Regions from separate parts of the Ideonella lacteola genome, predicted to be linked through region 2. Evidence: predicted binding sites of a transcription regulator. Region 2 holds the regulator's gene; each other region holds the start of a gene.
What was found. The regulator LexA, encoded in region 2, represses DNA repair genes until DNA is damaged. The targets are predictions, from matches to a motif close to ACTGTATNNNNATACAGT.
Positions count from the first base shown of each region.

Region 1: the regulator LexA is predicted to act here: its motif matches at 3,147-3,164, upstream of AACH06_RS26205 (PA0069 family radical SAM protein).
Region 3: the regulator LexA is predicted to act here: its motif matches at 4,166-4,183, upstream of AACH06_RS17230 (DNA polymerase Y family protein).

Region 1 covers NZ_JBBUTG010000027.1:51,151-58,418, forward strand. The annotation lists gene rpsF (30S ribosomal protein S6) at 1-323, shown strand, start outside; gene priB (primosomal replication protein N) at 361-645, shown strand; gene rpsR (30S ribosomal protein S18) at 694-978, shown strand; gene rplI (50S ribosomal protein L9) at 992-1,444, shown strand; gene dnaB (replicative DNA helicase) at 1,590-3,020, shown strand; gene AACH06_RS26205 (PA0069 family radical SAM protein) at 3,228-4,364, shown strand; gene AACH06_RS26210 (response regulator) at 4,614-6,479, opposite strand; gene dnaJ (molecular chaperone DnaJ) at 6,620-7,268, opposite strand, start outside.
Region 2 covers NZ_JBBUTG010000005.1:205,710-212,977, reverse strand. The annotation lists gene AACH06_RS11020 (GbsR/MarR family transcriptional regulator) at 1-373, opposite strand, end outside; gene AACH06_RS11015 (nuclear transport factor 2 family protein) at 491-976, opposite strand; gene AACH06_RS11010 (nuclear transport factor 2 family protein) at 990-1,451, opposite strand; gene AACH06_RS11005 (helix-hairpin-helix domain-containing protein) at 1,543-1,872, opposite strand; gene lexA (transcriptional repressor LexA) at 1,912-2,589, opposite strand; gene AACH06_RS10995 (asparaginase) at 2,693-3,631, shown strand; gene AACH06_RS10990 (esterase-like activity of phytase family protein) at 3,726-5,078, opposite strand; gene AACH06_RS10985 (organic hydroperoxide resistance protein) at 5,185-5,610, opposite strand; gene AACH06_RS10980 (MarR family winged helix-turn-helix transcriptional regulator) at 5,653-6,129, opposite strand; gene AACH06_RS10975 (hypothetical protein) at 6,304-6,720, opposite strand; gene AACH06_RS10970 (CaiB/BaiF CoA transferase family protein) at 6,822-7,268, opposite strand, start outside.
Region 3 covers NZ_JBBUTG010000011.1:47,492-54,759, forward strand. The annotation lists gene AACH06_RS17210 (NAD-binding protein) at 1-425, opposite strand, end outside; gene AACH06_RS17215 (DUF5666 domain-containing protein) at 597-1,799, opposite strand; gene AACH06_RS17220 (DUF6502 family protein) at 1,796-2,662, opposite strand; gene AACH06_RS17225 (DUF5666 domain-containing protein) at 2,766-3,998, opposite strand; gene AACH06_RS17230 (DNA polymerase Y family protein) at 4,186-5,457, shown strand; gene AACH06_RS17235 (DUF3034 family protein) at 5,742-6,674, shown strand; gene AACH06_RS17240 (group I truncated hemoglobin) at 6,689-7,135, shown strand; gene AACH06_RS17245 (cupredoxin domain-containing protein) at 7,186-7,268, shown strand, end outside.

The DNA.
Region 1 (7,268 bases), on a different contig from region 2:
AAAGCGAACAGGTTCCGGCCATGCTGGAGCGTTACAAGAACCTCGTCACCAACGGTGGCGGCAAGGTTCATCGCGTGGAAGACTGGGGCCGCCGCCAGCTGGCATACATGATCCAGAAGCTCGCGAAGGCGCACTACCTGTGCCTGAACATCGAGTGCTCGAAGGACGTGCTGACCGAGCTGGAAACCGGTTTCCGCTTCAACGACGCCGTCTTGCGCCACCTGACCGTCAAGGTCGAGAAGGCCGAGACCACCCCGTCGGTGATGATGAAGTCGGTCGAGAAGGAAGAGGCCCGCAAGGCCGCCCAGGAAACCGCCGCCTGAAGCACAGTGGCTCGTCGCGACACCCGGAGGTGATGCCATGAACCGAATGGTTCTGGCCGCCGAAGTGGTGGAACGAGGCGCTCTGCGTTACACCCCGGCCGGCCTTCCCGCCCTGGACCTGCAATTGAAGCACCAGTCCACGGTCACTGAAGACGGCCAGCCTCGCCAAGTTGCCATGCAGCTCAAGGCGGTGGCGATCGGGGCGATCACGCGGCCTGTTGCCGCGCTGGCACTGGGAGTTCCGGCTCAATTTGCCGGGTTTCTCGCCGCCTCGCGCAATGGCAAAGGTCTCGTGTTCCATGTGACCGAGCTGGACGCCTGAAGCCACGCACCTGTTTGAACACCGGATAGACAATTTTCAGAGGTCATCATGCCCCCGCCAAAGTCTCGTTTTTCCAAGGATCGCCGTCCCAAGCGCAACCAGCAATCGCTGCTGTTCCGCCGCAAGAAGTTCTGCCGCTTCACCGTGACCGGTGTCGAGTCGATCGACTACAAGGACGTCGACCTGCTGCGCGATTTCATCGGTGAAAACGGCAAGATCACGCCGGCTCGCCTGACGGGCACGCGCGCCTTCTTCCAGCGTCAGCTCACCACCGCCATCAAGCGCTCGCGCTTCCTGGCGATGCTGCCGTACAGCGATCAACACAAGGTCTGAGGGAGCCCACACCATGCAAATCATCCTTCTGGACAAGGTGGCCAACCTCGGCAACCTGGGTGACGTCGTCAAGGTCAAGGACGGTTTCGCCCGCAACTACCTGATCCCGACCAAGCGCGCCCGTCGCGCCACGGAAGCCGCGATCAAGGAATTCGAAGCCCGTCGTGCCGAGCTCGAAAAGGCTGCTGCCGACAAGCTGTCGGCGGCCCAAGCCCTGGGCGAGAAGCTGAACGGCCATACCGTCACCATCAGCCAGAAGGCTGGCGTGGACGGCCGTCTGTTTGGCTCGGTCACCAACCACGACATCGCCGAAGCCCTGAACAAGGGTGGATTCCAGATCGCCAAGTCGCAGGTTCGCCTGCCCAATGGCCCGTTGAAGGCTGTGGGTGAGTTCCCGGTCAGCGTGGCGGCCCACACCGATGTGGTGGTGGAAATCACCGTCAAGGTCGTTGGCGAAACCGAGTAACCACTCGATCGCTTCCTGATCCGAAAGGGCCGGTTTTCGAACCGGCCCTTTGCATTTGGGGCCTCGCGGTTGTGCACTGCGATTCCCCGTGAAGTCCACAGCCTTGTCCACAGGCGCCCGGCTTGCCGGCGCCTATGATCGACCGATGCCCACGATCTTCGACGCCCACGATCCACGCTCCGAACCCCGTGACGAAGAAGTCGCCAAGCTGCGAGTGCCGCCGCACTCCATCGAGGCCGAACAGAGCGTTCTGGGTGGCCTGTTGCTCGACAACGGCGCCTGGGATCGGGCGGCCGACGTGCTCAACGAGACCGACTTCTACCGCTATGAGCACCGCCTGATATTTGGTGCGATCGGGGCGCTGATCAGCGGCAGCAAGCCGGCCGATGTCATCACGGTGTTCGAGCAGCTGCAGTCGCTGGGCAAGGCTGAGGAGTGCGGTGGGCTCGCGTACCTGAACGCGTTGGCGCAGGCCGTGCCCAGCGCCGCCAACCTGCGTCGCTATTCCGAGATCGTTCGCGAACGCGCGATCCTGCGCAAATTGATTGCGGCGAGCGACGAGATTGCCACCGCCGCGTTCAACCCCCAGGGACGTCAGGTCTCGCAGATCCTCGACGAGGCCGAAGGCAAGATCTTCAAGATCGGTGAGGAAGGACAGCGCACCAAGCAAGGCTTCCAGAGCATGGACCAGCTGGTGATGCAGCTGATCGACCGCATCACCGAGCTCTCGGAGAACGGCGCGGAGGACGTGACCGGGGTGCGCACCGGCTTCTACGACATGGACCGGATGACCGCGGGCCTGCAGGGCGGCGACCTGATCATCCTGGCCGCGCGGCCATCCATGGGCAAGACGGCGTTCGCGCTGAACATTGCCGAGAACGTCGCCGTCCACGAGGGCCTGCCCGTGGTGGTCTTCTCGATGGAAATGGGCGCGGCGCAGCTCGCATTGCGGATGGTCGGCTCGCTTGGCCGCATCGACCAATCCGGGCTGCGCACCGGCCGCCTGCGCGATGACGATTGGGGCCGTCTCACCGAAGCGGTCGACAAGCTGTCGAAGGCGGCGATCTTCATCGACGAAACCCCAGCGCTGAACCCGGCCGAGCTCCGCGCGCGGGCGCGGCGCCAGGCCCGCCAGTGCGGAAAGCTGGGCCTCATCGTCATCGATTACCTGCAGCTGATGAGCGGTACGGCCAGCTCCAGCGGGGAAAACCGCGCCACCGAGATCAGTGAGATCTCCCGGGGCCTCAAGGCGCTGGCCAAGGAGCTGAACTGCCCGGTGATCGCGCTGTCGCAGTTGAATCGTTCGGTCGAGACGCGGCCCGACAAGCGGCCGATGATGAGCGACTTGCGCGAATCGGGCGCCATCGAACAGGATGCGGACGTCATCATGTTCATCTACCGCGACGAGTACTACAACAAGCCCGACGGCCCGAACCCCACCAAGGAGCCTGGCGTGGCCGAGATCATCATCGGCAAACAGCGTAACGGCCCGGTCGGCACCGTGAAGCTCGCGTTCCTGAAGCAGAACACCAAGTTCGACAACCTGGCGCCGGACGCGTACAGCCAGGAATACTGATCGACGCTCATTGATGTTCAGCGGGCGCCGCGCTGAGCGGCTACCGCCCGCACGGCGTCGCCCGGCGAGTGCGCGCCTCCGGGCCCGGACGTTCGCATGGCCCAGCAGCTTGGCGCCAAGCTGAATACTGTATATATTTACAGTATGACGCCGCACACCCAGCGCCCGCTTGCCGACGACGCCCTTCAGCCCTTGGTCGACGAGGCGATGGCGCTGCCCGCGATGGTGGTCGATGCAAAGTCGATCAAGGGGCGCGGCACGGCCTGGGCGATCCAGCACCGATTCAGCCGTGAGCAGCATGCCGCCTTCGACGACGGCTGGGGCACGCTCGACCAGCGGGCCGCTCGCGAAGTGGTTCCCGTGCACACCGAGATCATCGAGCAGCAGGTCAAGACCATCCTCACGGGCAACGACTCTCCGGACATCAGCTTCGACCTGTCGATCAACCCCTACCGCGGTTGCGAGCACGGCTGCATCTACTGCTTCGCGCGTCCGACCCACAGCTACTTCAACTTGTCTCCCGGGCTGGATTTCGAAACCAAGATCTTCGCCAAGGTGAATGCGGCGCAGCGCCTGCGCGAGGCGCTCGAAAGCCCGAGCTACGAGCCTCTGCTGCTCAACATCGGCTCCGCGACCGACGCGTACCAGCCGGCCGAGCGGCAGCTTCGCATCACCCGGTCGGTGATCGAGGTGCTGAGCGAGTTCAAGCACCCGTTTTCGGTGATCACCAAATCATCCGGCATTGAGCGTGACATCGATTTGATCGCACCGATGGCCGCCGACAACATGGCAGCGGCCTATGTGTCGCTGACCACGCTCGACGGCGATTTGGCGCGCATCCTGGAGCCTCGGGCGGCCATGCCGCAGCGTCGCCTCAAGACGATCGAGCGCCTTGCGCGCGCGGGCATCCCCGTGGGGGTGAGCGCGTCGCCGATGATTCCGTTCATCAACGAGCCTGAGCTCGAGCGCATCCTCGAAGCAGCCGCCCAAGCCGGAGCCACCCGCGCCTTCAGCATCGTGGTCCGCTTGCCGTGGGAGGTGAACCCGCTGTTCCAGCAGTGGCTGGAGGCGCACTTTCCCGATCGGGCCAGGCGGGTGATGGCCCGCATCCGAGACATGCGTGGCGGCAAAGATTACGACGCGCAGTTCGGCCGCCGCATGACCGGAGAGGGGGTGTGGGCCGAGCTGGTCCGACAGCGTTTTCACAAGGCAGCCAGTCGGCTGGGCCTGCTGAACGAGCGCACGCCGATGGATCTGTCGCGCTTTGTCCGGCGCCCCCGGTTGAGAGCCAAACGCGGCGGGCAACCGGAGCTCTGGATGCCGTTGCAGCAAAGCCTGTTTTGACGCCGCCTGTTCTACTGACGCCAATGGGATGCCACACGCGCGCGGCGCCGGCTCAGGCAGCGCGTGGTGGGTCAAGGCCCTTGGCGTTGTGGCGTACGGCTGTCTCGGTGGTGCGGCATGTGGTGTCGCGCAGCGAGGTGCGAGAGGGACGACGTCCCAGCAGGCTTCCCCTTGGCCTGCCCGGAGCTGGCCCGAAGTAGAGCAGGTCGGGCCATCGTCCGCCTGATCGGCGGTCGATCGAGCCACCCATCAGGCGGCGGGGGTCGCCTCCGGCGCGCCGGCCAGTGCGGCCTCGTTGGCCAGGTTGTCATCCCCTTGGCCCTGCGCAGGCGATTGAGATGATGACGCTTCGCCCGGCGCGCCAGTGGCCTGAGGCGCCGCAGCGGTGTTCGTGGCCCCAGCGGCTTGCGCCTGGGCGGCGGCCATGGTGGCCTGCGCCGGCGACGACGCGCTCGGTGCCACCGCGCCTGCTGAGCGCAGAACGAGTCCACCCGACTGTCGGCCGGCGGCGCTGCCCGGGTTGGGCATGGTCGATGAGGCCAGTTTGTCGAAGATGCCGTCGGCCTGAGATTGCAGCTCGGCAGCATCGGGGATCTTCTCCGCGTGCCGCTGCAGCACCATGCGGGCCATGTCGATCAGCTTGGTGTTCAACGTGCGGGCGCCGTGGGCCAGCAGCGATTGGACAGCAGCACGAGGCTCGCCGTTCAGGCTGTGGTTCATCGACGATTCGGCCAGCGACGTGATCTTGGCGTGGGACACGCGCACCAGCTCGGAGTAGGGCGGGTAGATGCCGCAGGCCTTGGCCAGCAACTCCGACAAACTCTTCGAAATGCAGAATCGCAGCGCGATCGATTCGATCCAGACGTCGGCCTCGTCCAGCCGCAGCTCGGCTGCCGCCAGCTCCGACAGCAGCGTCACCATGTTCAGCGCGGCCTCGATGTCGAAGCCAGGGTGGCGGATCTCCCTTGCCAGTGATCGCATCTCTTCGAGCACGCGGGCCAGTTGCCGCCCGTGCATGAGGCACAGCGTTTCGATCACCGCGGCAAAGCGACGCAGACGTGAGCTTTGAGTGTTCTTCTCCAGCACGTGGCGCACGTTGTCGGCGCACCGCTGCAAGCCCTTGCCATCTTTGTCGCGAAAGCGGGCAAAGGCCAGCAGCACCATCGACTGCAGGTCGAACATCTTCGACGTGATGCCGATGCTGGCCGCCCGCTCGAGCGCGCGGCGAGCCTCGGCCTGTTCGCCGCAGTAGAACGCCAGCATGCCTTGCCGCTGCAGCCGCTCGATTGAGCTGGGCGTCAGCTGCGTGGCCATGCGGTAGGTTTCCAGCGCTTCGTTCAGCGAGCCTTGCTCTACATGCACGCGCCCCATCACGTCGTAGGCGTCGGCGTGGCTGGGATCGGCGGAAATCAGAACCTCAAGGGTACGGCGCGCCTGTTGCAGGCGGCCGCTCTCCAGCTGCGAACGGGCAATACCCAGGCGCGCCCAGGGCAGCGCCTGCGCATCGATCACGGCCTGGTAAAGCTTCTGGGCGGCGTCGTGCTGGCCCAACCGAAGCAGCAGCTCAGCGCCAATGCGAGCGGCGTAGAGCCAGTAAGGGGCCTTGGCCTGGAATCGGACGAGGCACAGGCGTGCCGCCTGGTCGTAGTCGCCCGATTCGATGGCCATGAAAATGTCGCGCAACACCCGCTTGCGCTTGCGGGCCTGCAGCAGGCGATCGGCCAGCGAAGCCGCCGCGAAGGGCTTGAGCAGGTAGCTGTCCAGCGCCGATTCGGCGGCTTCGGCCACCGCGGTGTAGCTGGCTTCGCCCGTCACCATGACAAACACGGTCGAGAAGGGCAGCAGCTGGGCGCGGCGCAGGTCGTCGAGCAGCGATTGGCCCGAATCCTTGCCGTCCTGGAAGTGCTGCTCGCACAGCACGAGGTCGTATTCGCGCGCTTCGAGTTGTTTGCGGGCGTCGGCGATGCGGTTGCATTGCACGACGGTGCCGACGCCCAGGTCGCGCAGCTGGGCGGCGAGGATGCTTCGGGAAGTGGGGTGCCCGTCGATGATCAGCGCCTTGCAGCTGCTGAAGTCACGATCCGCGGCGGCGACGCTGTTGCTGCCGGCACTCACCGCCCGTCTCCTCGACGAGCCGTGACGGCGTCAACGGTGATGATGGACTGGCGGTGGGACATGTGGCCGAGATGCCGATCGTGAATGTGCCCCTGGCGGCTGCCGACGGGCTTCACAGGGCATATCGGCCACTCTGGCCGTTACTTGAACAGGTCTTTGACCCGGTCGGTCCAGCTCTTGGCGTTCGGAGAGTGCCTTTCTCCGCCTTTTTTCAAGGATTCGTCCAGTTCTTTGAGCAGTTTGCGCTGGTGCTCGGTCAGTTTGACCGGCGTTTCAACCGTCACATGGCAATACAGGTCGCCCGGATAGCTTGACCGAATCCCCTTGATGCCCTTGCCACGCAGCCGGAAGGTCTTGCCGTGTTGCGTGCCTTCGGGCAGCTCGATTTCGACCTTGCTGGACAGCGTCGGCACTTCGATCGAACCGCCGAGCGCAGCCGTCACCAAGCCAACCGGCACCGTGCAGTGCAGGTCGTCCCCGTCGCGCTCGAAGATGTCGTGCTGCTTGATCCGGATCTCGATGTACAGGTCGCCCGGGGGCCCGCCATTCGTGCCCGGCTCGCCATTGCCGGCCGAGCGGATGCGCATGCCTTCGTTGATGCCGGCCGGGATCTTGACCTCGAGCGTCTTCTGCTTCTTGATCTTGCCGGCGCCTTCGCAGGTGGGGCAGGGCTCGGGAATGATCTTGCCGGTGCCGTGGCAGTGCGGGCAGGTCTGCTGGATCGAGAAGAAGCCCTGGCGCATGTGGACCGTACCGGCCCCATTGCAGGTGGTGCAGGTCTTCGCCTTC
Region 2 (7,268 bases):
GCTCTTGTTGGAAAGATGGTTGCGCCACCAGTTGAGCCAGCATGCGCGTGGTTGGGTCGAACTCTCGCTCCTTGCGCTCGCGGACGATGGTGCGAAAGAGCTCCCACACGTCGTGCGAGGTCTCGAAGTAGTCGCGCCGGTCGCCCAGAAGGTGCGTCACCCGGATCAGTTTCCAGTTCTGCAGCTCTTTCAGGCTGGTGCTCACGTTCGACCGAGCGGCCCCGAGCGTGTCGCTGATCTCTTCCGCATGCAAGGGCTTGCCGTGGAAGAAGAGCAAGGCATGAATCTGGGCCACCGTGCGGTTGACACCCCAGGCCGAGCCCATCTCTCCCCAGTGGACGATGAAGCGGCGGCCGGTTTCGCTGAGTTCCATGGCGCCCAGCGTACCGCTTCTGTAATTTCTGTCAAGAGAGAAATTGGTGTCGAGCCAAGAGAGCGGCGTGGTGCCACGCCGCGCCCGCTGCCTGCCCACGGCGACGCTGGCCGCCGGTCAGGGTTTGGCGAGGCGGGTGATCTGCACCTGCACGATCTTCCAGACACCCTGCTGTCGGGTGTAGATGTCGGTGTATCGGTAGTGGGTGCTGAAAGGCTTGCCGTCCCAATGGCCAGTGATCTTGGTGCGGCCGGTCAGCAACGCGGTGTCGCCGTACTGGCGCACCTCGAATTCATCGACGGTGTAGGGGTCGATCTTCAGCTTGGGTGACATCAGGCCGTCGACGAACGACGCCTTGTCTTCGATGTCGGCATCGCCGTCGATCTGACGGAAATCCTCGGCCATGTTGGCCTCGATCGCCACGCGATCCTGCCGGACGATGGCCGCATCCCACTCGTTTGATTGGCGCGTCAGTTGCGCCATGTCCTCGGGTGTCGGTGCGGCAGCGTGGGCCCACGGCAAGCTGGCCGCCAGAAGGCCGGCGACGCCGACGCGAGCACAACGGATTGCCGCGCGTGCGAGGAAGGGGAGCAGACGGTTCATGAGGTACCGATGATCATGGTTCGGGCATTCGGGTGGATTGGGCCGACACACACCACCACTGCCCGTCACGTTGGATGTACACATGGGCGAATCGCGAGACCTCGGTCACCTGGCCCGTTGGTGCCCGAGCTGTCTGGCGGCCAAAGACCACGGCGGTCGCGCCCAGATCCAGCACGCGGATGTCGTCGGTGCTGAATCGCTGTGCCGATTGGCCCTTGGCCAGGGCCTGGAACAGTTGTGATCGGTCTATCACCTCACCCTGTGGCGAGACTGCCAGGAACTCCGGGGCGTAGATGCGGCCCAGCGTCCCGAAATCCTGAATGCGTACGGCTTCGACGCGTTGGTCTTCGATGGCGGTCAGCGTCTCTTCGGTGGTCGCTGCGGCAGACCACGCTGGCCACAGGCTGAGCACGGCGAACGCCGCGCCTGCAGTGCGGCGGACGAGGCGTGCCAAGGGCGAAAGGCGAGGCGACATGAATGCGCACCGGGTGGGTGACAAGGCGCGAACTATAGAGCGAGGGTGGGCAACCCTGGCCCGCCGAAACCGAAAGCGTCAACAGCGGCGATCAGCCCAGTGCCTGCCCGTGCAACTGCTTGCGCTCGGCGGTGTAGGCCCACCAAGGCTTGGGGGTGGCACCGTTCATGAAATCGACGATGGCCATGAAGGTATCCAGCACGCAAGGGTCTTGGCGTTGGCCGGTGGCTCGTTCGAGCTGGCGATACAGGGTGAAGGCATCTTGCCCGCGCAGGTCGGCCGGATGCTGGAAACCCAGCAGGCGCAGATCACCGGCCATCGCCGGCCCCACGTTCGGCAACTGTTCCAGCGTGTGGCAATCAGCCGCCGAAGCAGCCTTGGGCGCCTTGATCGGGCGGATGGGAGACAGCGTGCGGCCCATGTCGAGCAAGACCAGCGAAAGGCGACCAGCGAAAGGCGATCAGAACAGCATGTTCTGCCGCACCAGCCCGACAGCAATGCCCTCGATGGCGAACTCGACTTGGCCCGGCGCGATCACGATGGGCTCGAAGTCAGGGTTCTCGGGCAGCAGCTCAATCGTTTGCTTGGTGCGGTGCAGGCGCTTCACGGTGACCTCATCGTCCAGACGTGCGACCACGATCTGGCCGTTGCGCGCCTCGGCGGTCTTCAGCACGGCGAGCAGATCGCCGTCCATGATGCCGGCGTCTCGCATGCTCATGCCCTTCACCTTCAGCAGGTAGTCGGGGCGGCGTGGAAACAGGCTGGCCTCAAGCACGTAGGACTGCTCGATGTTCTCCTGAGCCAGGATGGGGTTGCCGGCGGCCACTCGGCCGACCAGGGGCAAGGTGAGCTGCGCCAGGCTGGGCAAGGGCAGCGAGAATTGCTTTCCGCGAGCCTCGTTCAGGGCGCGCAACGTGCTGGACTGAAGACGGATGCCTCGTGAGGTGCCGCCCACCAGCTCGATGACGCCTTTGCGAGCCAGCGCCTGCAAGTGCTCTTCGGCGGCGTTGGGCGAGCGAAAGCCCAGTTCGGCAGCGATTTCGGCACGCGTCGGCGGAGAGCCGGTGCGCTCGATGGTGGTTTGCACCAAGTCGAGAATCTGCTGCTGGCGGGCGGTGAGCTTCGGGCTGTCGATCATGGCGGCTGAGGCCGTCGGCGGGTGCTGAGCAGGGGTGCTAGCAGGCCAGCGTGACGGCTGAGGTTGCATCCAGTATCTGTATTTTTATCCAGACATGCAAGAAATGCAAAGCAATTCACTCGAAGAGCGCTTGGTGGTGATCCTCGCGACCGGCGGCACCATCGCGGGTTCGGGCGACGACGTGGGCTACGTGGCCGGGCAAGTGGGGGTGAAGGAGCTGGTCGCTGCGGTGCCCGCCCTGGGGCCGCGTCGGCTCGAATCGGAACAGGTGGCGCAGGTCGACAGCAAGGACATGAGCCACGAGATCTGGCAGGCCCTGGCGCAGCGCGTGGCCCACCACCTGGCGCGGCCCGAGGTGGCCGGCCTCGTGATCACGCACGGCACCGACACGCTCGAAGAAACGGCGTATTTCCTGCACCGCGTGCTCTCGCCGACGAAGCCGGTGGTGCTCACGGCCGCGATGCGACCCGCCACCTCGTTGCAGGCCGACGGCCCGCAGAACCTGCTGGATGCGGTGACGGTGGCCGCTTCGCCCCAGGCCAGCGGCGTCACCGCTGTGCTGAACGGCCGGGTGCACGGGCCGGTCGAAGTGCGCAAACACCAGCCTTTCATGCTGGACGCGTTCGAGTCGGGCGAAGCCGGGCCGGTCGCCTTGATCCAGGAGGGGCGCCTGCGGGTGTTGCGGGCCTGGCCGTCTTGTGAGGCGGTGGGCGTGGCACGCGTCTTGGGCCCGGTGGCCGGCTGGCCGAGCGTGGCCGTGGTGGCCAGCCATGCAGGGGTGGACGGCGCGGTGGTCGACGCGATCGTCGCGACAGGCGTTCAGGGCCTGGTCATCGAAGGCACCGGCAATGGCACGGTGCATGCGTCGCTGTTGGCGGCTGCCCAGCGCGCCCAAGCGCGCGGGCTGCCCGTGTGGCGCGCCACGCGCTGCCCTGGCGGCGCGATCGTCGGCGCGCCGGATGGTGCATTGCCCTCAGCGGGTGAGTTGTCCGCCTCGAAGGCGCGCATCGAGATGCTGCTGGGCCTGATGGCTGCCGTTTGAAGCGGCAGCACACCGCGCCCGATCGGCCTCGCACGCCGCACGGGCGTTGCCAGTGCTGCTGTACCCCGAGAGTTGGGCGTGGGCTCTCAAGCTCTCAGAGCGCAGGCTTGAACTTTTGCGGCTCGTAGGCCGAGCCGTTCAGGTCCGCGTCGTCGAAGGCGAAGACGAAGAACTGGTTCGGGTTGGGCAGGCCGCCCGGCGCCACCGAGAGGAAGTCGTTGTCGTTGGCGATGTAGAGCGTGTGCTTGACGGCGCCATCGATCACCACGTCCTCGCCAAATGCCATGCCTTCGAGCTTGGCGGGGATCGCGGTGTCTGCCAGGCCCGCCGCGTTCAGCGCGGCGCGGATGTCGAGGAACAAGGTCTTCGCGGGCGCCTTGGCCAGCAGGTCGTTCGCGCCTTCGAGGGCGCTCACGTCTTCAGCCTGCGCCAGATCCACCTTCCAGACCTGCTTCACCACCGCGGCCGAGTTGTCGCCCAGGCCCTTGCCATCACGCTCGAGCACCAGGAACTCGTGGCTGTTCAGCGCCAGGATTTCGCTGCTGTTGTAGGCCTTGTTCAGCGACGGAATGAAGTTGTCGTAGGCGTACTGGTTGACGGCACCGGTTTCGATGTCGATCTTCACGATCCGGTTGGCACGGCCACCGTCACCACCGTCCTGGATCAGCGGGCTTTGCATGAAGCCGAACAGCGTCTTGCCGTCCGGTGTGATCGCCAAGCCTTCCATGCCCTTGTTGGCCACGCGGCCACGCGTGTTGCCACTGATCTCGGTGGCGCCGATCGCTGACTTGGCCGCGACTGCGAAGGTTGATTCCGGCAGGCTGAACACGCGGGTGCGTTTGCCCGTTTCGCGGTTGAATTCGTAGACGTAGGGGCCGTACTCGTCGGAGATGTAGACGCGCTTTCCGCTGCGCGACACGCGCACGGCCTCGGGGTCGAAGCGGGCGTCCATCGGGCTGAGCGAGCCGGTGTCGCCGTCGAAGTTGTCGGAGCGGCCGCTGAAGTAGTGCCGGTTCTTCTGGTTCACTGGCGGAACGACCGGCCCGTAGACCAAGGCGTCGCGAGAGAACAGCGTGGTGGTGCCGATCAGTGCGGGCGTCAAGGTGAAGGGCAGGTTGCCGTCGGCCACCGGTGTGAGAGACAGCGTCAGCGTTTGCAGGCGTGGCACCCAGCTGGTGGTGTTGTCGACGTTGGTGTTCCACGCCGTGGCGTTCGGCCCGCGATCGGGGACCGCGACAAACGTTTGGCCGCCGGCCCAGGCCAGGCCCGACCCCAGACCGCCCAGCATGTTCGCCGGAGCACCGTTCTCGAGGGCATAGGTCAGTCCCGACAGGTCGCTGCCATCGCCGGCCAGGCTGCCCTTGGCGATCAGTGTGACGGCGGCATGGACGGGCGTGAGGGCGGTGGCGCAGGCCAGCGCCAGCGCGCTGAAAACAAGACGGGACATGAAAAAAGCTCCTCGGGTCGATACAACCCGAGGAGCTTCGCGAGGCGAGGTGACGCTGTCATGACCCGTCGATGACGGGGCGATGACAAGGCCGCGCCGCGGGCGCTCAGACCACCGTCAGCGACACGTCGATGTTGCCGCGCGTGGCGTTCGAATACGGGCACACCTGGTGGGCCGCGGCGACCAGCTGCTCGGCAGCAGCCTTGTCCATGCCGGGGATGCTGATGCTCATCGCGACCTGGATACCGAAGCCGTTGGGAATCGGGCCGATACCGACGTCGGCGGTGATCGACACGTCGGCCGGCAACGCGATCTTCATCTTGCCGGCGACGGCCTTCATGGCGCCGATGAAGCAGGCGGAATAGCCCGCAGCGAACAGTTGCTCGGGGTTCGTGCCCGCGCCACCGTCACCGCCCAGTTCCTTGGGCGTGCTCAGGCTGAGCGAAAGGCGGCCGTCGTCAGACTTCGAGGTGCCGGTGCGGCCACCGGTGGAGGTGGCGTGGGCGGTGTACAGAACCTTTTCGAGGGCCATGATGTCTTCCTTGGTGTGGTGGAGGGAGGGTCAGCATTTCGCTCAGGCGGCTGCCTGGGCGATGTTGTCGCGCAGCGCCTTCAAGCGCCGCGTGAGGGAGGAAATCTCGTCGAGCTGGCAGTCCATCGCGCACAGCACCTGCTTCGGGATGGATTCGGCCTGGCCCTTCAGCGTGCGGCCTTCGGCGGTGAGTTGCACCAGCACCCGCCGCTCGTCGGCGGCGTCTCTCAGCCGCTGCACCAGACCGGCGGCTTCCAGCCGCTTGAGCAGCGGAGTGAGGGTGCCGGAGTCCAGCGTCAACCGCTCGCCGATCGCGTTCACCGGCTGGCCATCTTGTTCCCACAGCACCAGCATCACCAGGTATTGCGGATAGGTCAGGCCCAGAGGCGCCAGCAGCGGCTTGTAGAGCTTGGTCATCGCCAGCGAGGTGGAATACAACGCGAAGCACAGCTGCATGTCGAGCGCCAGCCAGGAGGCCGTGGCGGCTTTCGTGGAGCGGGGCGTGCGCGTGTTCGACATGGGCTGAACTTTAGCGGGCAATTTAATTGCACACAATTGAAATGGTCTTTCGGCGCCCGGCCGATGTATGGGGTCGAGCGTGCGATTCCGGCCACTCGGGCGGGCCACTCGGGCGGACCGCTCGGCGCAGGAGCGGCCGCGACAGTAGTCCGCCGGCAGTGGGCGAAGGGTTCGTCAGCGCACGACCTTCAGCACCCGCTGGTCATCTTCACTCGTGTAGCACTGCACCGTGACTTGCCCCAGGTCTCGGCCTTGGGAATCGACTCGGGCAATCTGCACCGAGTACAGGTGCGCCGCGACGGGTTGCTTGGCGTACTGGATGACTTCGGTGCCCGCCGTCTGGACGCCGACGATGCGGGCGCTGCCGCCTTGGGCCGTCGTCGCGGCGATGGCCTGTTGGGCGCAGGCCTCACCCGGCCGCTGGCTGCCCGACGACGGCACGCCGGCCCCAGGTACCTTCACCGTGGCCGTGTCGGCGCCGCAGGGCGTCTGGCTGAACGTATTGCCGCAGCGATACAGCTGCTGCGAGTGGCCGACCATGGGCCACAGTGCCAACAGCGTCACGCCCACCCAGCGATGTGCGAGTTTCATGAGATCCCCTCCTTGGCGGCAGACGATAGCAGCGCAGAGGTGGCCGTGGCTTCCCTCTGATGGGGGGCACGGGCAGCGATGGATTGGCTGGTTGAGAGGCCCTATGCCACCACTCGCGCGGCGCGAAGGGCGCTGATCTCACCGTCGAGGTAGCCCAGCCCGCGCAGCAACGTGTCGGTGTGCTCGCCCAGCGCGGGTGGGTTGCGTCGCACGGGCAGTCGATCACCATCAAGCGCCAGGGGCAGCAGGGCCGTGTGGGTGTGCACGGCGTGGCCGGCGCCGCTGCCGTCCGCCGGAATGGTCATGGGCGCGAGGCCCCCTGTGGCCTGCAGATGGGGATCGTCGAACAGGTCGTGCGGTTTCGTGATGGGGGCATAGGGCAGCCCCACACGTTCGAAGCGGGCGGCCAATTCGCCGGCGCTGTGCAGCGAGAAGCGGTCTTTCAACAGGGGCAGCAGCCACTCGCGGGCGCGGACGCGGTCGTTGTTGCTGCCCAGCCGAGCATCGGCGCGCAAGTCGGCAAAGCCGAACTCGTCGCACATCAGGCC
Region 3 (7,268 bases), on a different contig from region 2:
TGCGGCCCTTTGAGATTCCAGCCCAGGATCACGATGTGGTCGTACAGACGGTGCATCTTCATCCCCATGTCCTCACGGACCTTGCGTTCGATCAGCACGGCAGCGGCCAGCGCGCACAGCAATGTGGTCAACAGCTTGGACAGCATGACGGCCAGGCCCATCACGATGCGGCCGGCATCGGTATGCGGCAGAACGGCCGAGTCGCCCGAGGTCGTCATCGTGACCAGCAAGGCGTAGGTGGCGTTGCCAAGGCTCGCGATCTTTGGGTTGACGTCGGCTTCCAGCCACCAGATCGCCAGGCCGCCGCCCAGCCAGACGAACAGGAACGCGGCAAGCAGTTCGGCGATCAGGCGGTGCCGCGCCGTCTGCACCCAGCGCAGGAACATGTCCAGCCAGGGCACCGCACGCAGCGGGCCGGTACTCACCCACGGTCTCCATCGGTTGCCTCATGCACGGATGCGCACCGGCCAACGCCGTTGTCGTTCATGGCCACCTCGTCGGGTCGCTCGACCCTCTTCAGGTGGCTTTCGGCCGCGCGCGGCGGTTGTTGAGGCCTGCAACCGTGCAGCTTGCGCCCGCACGGCCACCGCTGACACTCAATCGTCGATCTCGATCTCTTCGGCGACCACGTAGGTGCCGTCGGAAGACAGCGTGCCATGCACCTCCACCTGGCGGCCCACGGCCAGGTCGGACTCGCCCAGATCGCCGCTGAAGGTAGCCGAGGCGTAGTCGATCGTCTGGCCGCGCACCACCATCGTCTTCGCGGCGGTGTCCAGGGCGGTGATGTCACCCTTCAACTCGACTTCGCGGCCTTCGTCGTCACCATCGTCGTCGCCGCTGCCCTTGACCTTGACCTCGTCGGCCATCAGCACGCCGCCCTGCATCGTGCCTTCCACTTCCACCCGCACCCCCGCGGCAAGCGTGGCACCAGCCGGCTCGATGCGGGCCGAGCTGGCATTCACCCGGACGCCAGAGATCACGAAGTCTGCGTTCGAGGTGTAGCTCGCGATCACGCTTTCGATCTCGGCTTCGCCCCCGTCGACGGGTGTCGAGGCGCCGTTGGCGAATTGGCTGACCACCCAGCGCCCGCTGCCATCAATCGAGGTTTGCAGACTCACCCGCAACAATTGGCCGTTGGCCAGATCGGCCGGCGCCGCGCCTGCCGAGTACGTCAGCGTGGCCGGCCCCATCTTGAAGGTGCGCTGCACCGTGTCCAGCGCCGACACCGTGCCGCGCAGCTTGTACGAGGTGGGCTCGCCAGCGGGCTCGATGCGCTGGGCGGCATAGCTGCCGGCCACCGGATCGAAGATGGCGAAGATCTCGACCTTGTCGCCCACGCCCACGCCGCCTTGGCCGCCGGTGATCGCGTCGTCGAACACGGTGGACGCGGTGATACGCACCGTCTGGCCCAGCACCTGAAGGGTTTTCGCCGTCAGATCGTTGGCTTCCACCGGGCCGATCAGGTCGCTGCCGATGCGCACCTCACGCGCCACGGCGGTGCCGAGCGTCTGGTCGATCGCGCCGCTGTCTACCCGCACCGTCATGCCGAGCTTCAGGTCGGCGCGCGTCAGCGCGTGGCCGTCATCGTCGGTGATCGTCGCCGAGCTTTCGTCGAAATGGATGCCGTTGACGATGATCGACCCGAAGCCCGCGATCGGGCCTTCGCTGTAGCTCACCGAACCGGTGCCCTGCCCTTCGACGCCGCCGCCGCAGGCATGCAGCAGCGCGACGGCCAGCAGGGCGGCTGCCAGGTGACCGCGACGCCAGGCCAGACGGATGGAGGAGAACAGTGAAGTCATGGGGTTCCTTCGCCCGGCGGCGCGGCCGGATCGGGCTGGTGATAGCTGTACATGCCGATGAGCACCCGCTGGGCCGGTGCGGGCGGAACGCCCTCGGCCTCGGTGCTGGCACCGCTTTCGATGAGTCGTTCGAGCGCCGGCACCAGGGTGTCGAAACTCTGCTTCCATTGAGCCGCAACGAGCTGTCGCACGGCTTGCACTGCGTCAAACGGCACGCCGCTTGCGACGATGGCCTGCTCAAGATGGCGGTGTCCATCGCCCAGCACGTTCTCCACCGCGCCCGAGAGGTGCGAGCCCACATTCGAGCCCAGGATGCGCAGCGCCCGGGGCAGGTCGCCGCGCGGCACCAGGGCATCCTTCACGGGCTGCACCGTGTCGGCAACCTCGTCGAGGGTCACATAGCCCAGCCGCTGCATCTCGCTGAGCAGGCTGCGGGGGTGGACGTCGCTGGTGATCTCGCGGGCCAGGGCCTCGAAGCTGGGGCGAGGCCCTTGCCGCGGCAGGGCCGCTGGCTGCCCCGCGGTGTCGCGGTAGAGCGGGTTCGTGAGCCAGTGGGCGTAGACCTCGCCGGCCAGTGACCGCCGCGGCTTGGGCTGCTCCAGCTGGGCATTGACCAGGCGCGTCACCTCGCGGCGGTTGATGCCGGTGGTGGTGCTGATCCGGCTCACCTGCCGATGCGGCAAGCCACCCGGGTTCGCCTCGCGCGCCGCCTGCACGAAGGCGGTCTTCAACCGCTCCTCCACCTCGCTGAAGTGGACACCGCGGGCCACCGCCAGGCGCGCCAGTGGCGCCAGCAGGGCGTTGACGGCTTCCAGCACAGCTTGCTGATCGGGTGGCAGTGAGGATTCGGTGGGGTCGGACATCGCCAGTGCGGACGGACGCGTCAGAAAATGTGCGCTTTGCCCAGACGAATGCTAACGCGTCGGCCGGGAATCTGCTGATCCCCGGCCTTGGGCCCGCCCCTGATCAGTCTTCGCGGCTGATGCGGGTGGCGTCCACACGGGTGCCATCGGCGCTCAGCGCACCCTTGACCTCGACCTTGCGGCCCACCGTCAAGTCGCTGGCCGACAGGTCGCGGAACACGGTGGCGTCGGTGTAGGCGACGGTCACGCCACGCAGAGCGAAGGTGCGGGCGTTCGCATCGGCTGCGGTGATGGCGCCATGCAGCTCATAGGCCTCGTTCTCGTGCTCGTGTTCGTGCTCGTCTTCCAACTGCACCTTGGTGGCCACCAGCACGTCATTAACGATCGCCCCCTCCACTTCGACGTTGGCGCCCAGCACCACGCCCGTCTGGCCATCAGGGAAGCTGGCAGTGCGCGCATCGACCGGCAAACCGTTCACGCTGAACTCGGTGGCCGAGGTCCAGGCGGTGATCAAGCCGCGCACTTCCGCCTCGTCGTGGTCGCCATGGTGGCGCTCGCCCGCCTGCACCCGGGTGGCCATCCACTGGCCCGATACGGGCTCGGTGCGCAGCGTCACGCGTACCCGCACCCCATTGGCCAGGTTCTCGGCCACGTCGGTGGCATCGCTGTAGTTGATCACCGTGCTGCCGATGCGGAAGGTTCGTCCGGCGGCGTCCAGCGCTTCCACCAGCCCGCGCAGTTTGTACGCGGCCGGCGTGTCTTCCGTCTCGATGCGGGTGGCCCGGTAAACGCCCTGGGCCGCGTCGAACTGCGCATGCACCTCCACGACCTGGCCCACCGTCAGGCCTGAAAAGCCGCCAGCCAAGTCATCGTCGAAGACCGTGGCCGTGCCGATCGCCACGGTCTGGCCCAGCACCACCAGGGTCTGGGCGGCGCCGTCGATCGAGGCGACCGGCCCCACCATTTCGCTGCCGAAGCGGATGCGGGTGGCCACGCCCTGGCCGCTGGCGCGGTCGATCGAAGACGCCTCGATTTCGACCTGCTCACCCAGGCGAAGCTCGTCGCGCTCGTGGCGTTGGCCGTCGTCGTCGACCACTTCGGCGCCCGAGTCGTCGAAGCGCACGCCGTTGACGATCACCGAACCAAAACCCGTGATGGCGCCGCTGGTGAATGACGATGTGCCCGCGGGCGGCGGCGGCGTGGTGCCGGTGCTGTCGCTGCCGCCCCCGCCGCCGCCACAGGCGGCGAGCACGGCGGCCATCAGCAACGCGGTGCCCATGGCGGGCCAGGAACGGGTGCGGGCGCGGTCAACGAGAGACAGAGGGGTAGAGATCACGGTGGTTTCCTTTCAATCTGAGGTGGTGAACGACCCACAGAGCGGCGACGGAGCCCTCAAGTACATCGACGACCCAAATAAATGTGTACTTTACACATTTTAAAGAACCCGCCACTCGCCCACGCCGGGCCCACCGTGGAAGCTGGCACGCCAAACGCGGGCTTTTTACTGATAATCCATACAGCCCATGGCCGCCCGTCGCCGTCTCATCGCCCATCTCGACATGGACGCCTTCTATGCGTCGGTCGAGTTGCTGCGCTATCCCGATCTGCGCGGCAAGCCGGTGGTGGTGGCCGGCGGTCGCCGGCACCAGCCAGAGTTGCTGCCGGACGGCACCCGCCGCTACTCGCTGCTGAAGGACTACACCGGCCGGGGGGTGATCACCACCTCGACCTACGAGGCCCGCGCGATGGGCGTGTTTTCGGCGATGGGCACGATGAAGGCCGCGGCCCTGGCACCCAACGCCGTGCTGCTGCCGGTCGATTTCGAGCAGTACCGGCTCTACTCGCGCCGGTTCAAGGCCGCGGTGGCGGAGCTGGCCCCGGTGATCGAAGACCGCGGCGTGGACGAGATCTACATCGATCTCACCGACGTTCCCGGCGCGCAAGACGCCGTGGGGCACGACCCGCTCGGCGGCGTGCGGGCGCTGGCGCTGGAGATCAAGAACAACGTCCAGCGCGCCACCGGCGGCCTCACCTGCTCGATCGGCGTGACGCCGAACAAGCTGCTGTCCAAACTGGCTTCCGAGCTGGACAAGCCAGACGGGCTCACCGTGCTGACGATGGACGATCTGCCCACCCGAATCTGGCCGCTGGCCGCCCGCAAGGTGAACGGCATCGGCCCCAAGGCGGCGGCGCGGCTGACCGATCTGGGCATCCACACCGTCGGCGAGCTGGCGCAGTGCGAGCGAGGCTGGCTCATCGAGCACTTTGGCCGCAGCTACGGCGCCTGGCTCAACGATGCCGCCTGGGGCCGCGACGAGCGCCCGCTGGTCACCCACGGGGAGCCGGTGTCGATGAGCCACGAGACCACGTTCGACCGCGACCTGCATGCCAAGCGAGACAAGACCGAGCTGGGTGAGATCTTCACCCAGCTCTGTGCCCAATTGGCCCGCGACCTGGCTCGCAAGGGCTATGTCGCACAGACGATCGGCATCAAGCTGCGCTTCGACGATTTCAAGATCGTCACCCGCGACCAAACCCTGCCCGCCCCCACCGCCGATGCCGCCACCATCCGCCGTGCGGCGGGCGAATGCCTCAAGCGCGTCGATCTCTCGCGGCGCCTGCGCCTGCTGGGCGTGCGAGGGGGCAAGCTGATGACCCCCGGTGAATGGGATGCCCGGCTGGCTCGCGCCGCGGCCGCGGCCAGCCGCCGGCCGCCCCAGCGACGCGCCAGCGCCCCCGCGGCCGAAGAACCTGCCGCCGCCTACAACTTGCCACTGTTCGACCTCCCCGACTAGGGCGTGCTCATGTGGACACGCCACGCCAAGTGGGGGCGTGTCCCTCGGGACGGTTGGCAAACCAGGATCGTCAAGCCCAGCCGCGAGATCCCCCGCACGCCGCCAGGGGCCATGATGCGCGCAAGCCCTTGCGGCGTGAACAATGCCACACCGGGCCCGGCCGGAGGCGAGACATCAGCGCCGCCGTGGCGCCGGCATGCATCCAATCGAGCGCAGTTGACGTAGGTCCGCCGGAGAGCCCGGCTCACCATCGGTTCCACCCCCCTTTGACGCACCGAGACCGCATGACCCGACAACGACCCCCGCTGGCCTTGGCCCTCACCGCCTTGGCACTGACCGCCTCACTGCCCACGGCGCGCGCCGAAGAACCAGCCCCCCCTCTGACCCATGGCAACGGCAAGCTGCTGCTCACCGGTGGCGTCAGCTCGATCGACGGTGCCGCGGGCGGCGGCCTCACCCCCTGGGCCGTGACGGCCAGCTATGCCACCCGCCACCAGTTCGGCGCCACGGCCCACGCCACCCGGGTGGTGACCCAGGACTACGCGATGAACGCCGCCGGTGCCGCCGTGGGCATCGACGACCGATTCGAACTCTCCATCGCCCGGCAGGACTTCAACACCGGCGCCACCGGCACCGCCCTGGGCTTGCCCGGCCTGCACCTGAAGCAAGACATCGTCGGGCTGAAGTGGCGCTTCGCTGGCGACGCGGTGCTGGACAGCGACCGCTGGATGCCCCAGTTGGCGATCGGCCTGGAACACAAGCGTGCCGACGCTGCCGGCCTGGAGCCCACGCTGAAGGCCCTCGGGGCCGATCTCTCCGGTACCGACCTCTACCTCAGCGCCACCAAGCTGTTGTTGGCGCAGGGCGTGCTGCTGAACGGCACCCTGCGCCTGACCCGGGCCAACCAGAACGGCTTGCTGGGCTTCGGCGGCACAGCGCACGACGCCTACCGCCTGCAGCCGGAAGTCTCGATCGCGTGGCTGCTGCGCAAAGACCTCGCGATCGGCGCCGAATACCGGGCGAAGCCCGACAACCTCAACCCCTCGATCCTCGGCGAGGGGCTCAAAGAAGACGACTGGGCCGATCTGTTCGTCGCCTGGGCGCCGAACAAACACATCTCGATGACGCTCGCCTACGTCGACCTGGGCCACATCGTCCCGGCTGTCATCACCCAGCGGCAGACCGGGGCCTACCTGTCGGCCCAGATCGCCTTCTGAGGAGCACCCGCGCCATGTCGATCACGTCACTCCTGCGCAGCGCGGCGATCGCCACCTGCCTGCTCACCACCTTGGCCGGTGTGCGGGTGGCCCAGGCCGCCGATGCCACGCTCTACCAGCAGTTCGGCGAGCGCGCCGGCCTGGTCGCCCTGATGGACGACTTCATGCAGCGCCTGCTGGCCGATCCGCGCATGAACCCGTTCTTCAAGGATGTCGACCAGGCCCACGTGAAGGCTCAGCTCGTCGACCAGATCTGCGAGGTGGCCGGCGGCCCGTGCCGGCTCGATGGGCCGGACATGAAGAGCGTCCACAACGGGGTGGACATCACCCGTGCCGATTTCAACGCCCTGGTGGAAGTGCTGCAGCAGGCGATGGACGCCCGCGGCATCCCCTTCAGCGCACAAAACCAGTTGCTCGGCAAACTGGCGCCCATGCACCGCGACATCGTCAACGTGCCCTGACCGACACGCTTTCAACGCCCATCCCACCCCACCGCACATCCCCAAACACCATGCCCTACACCCTGCCCCCAGGTCCGTTGCCCCGACTCGCCGCCATGGCCCTGGCCCTCACCGCTGCGGCCGCACAGGCAGG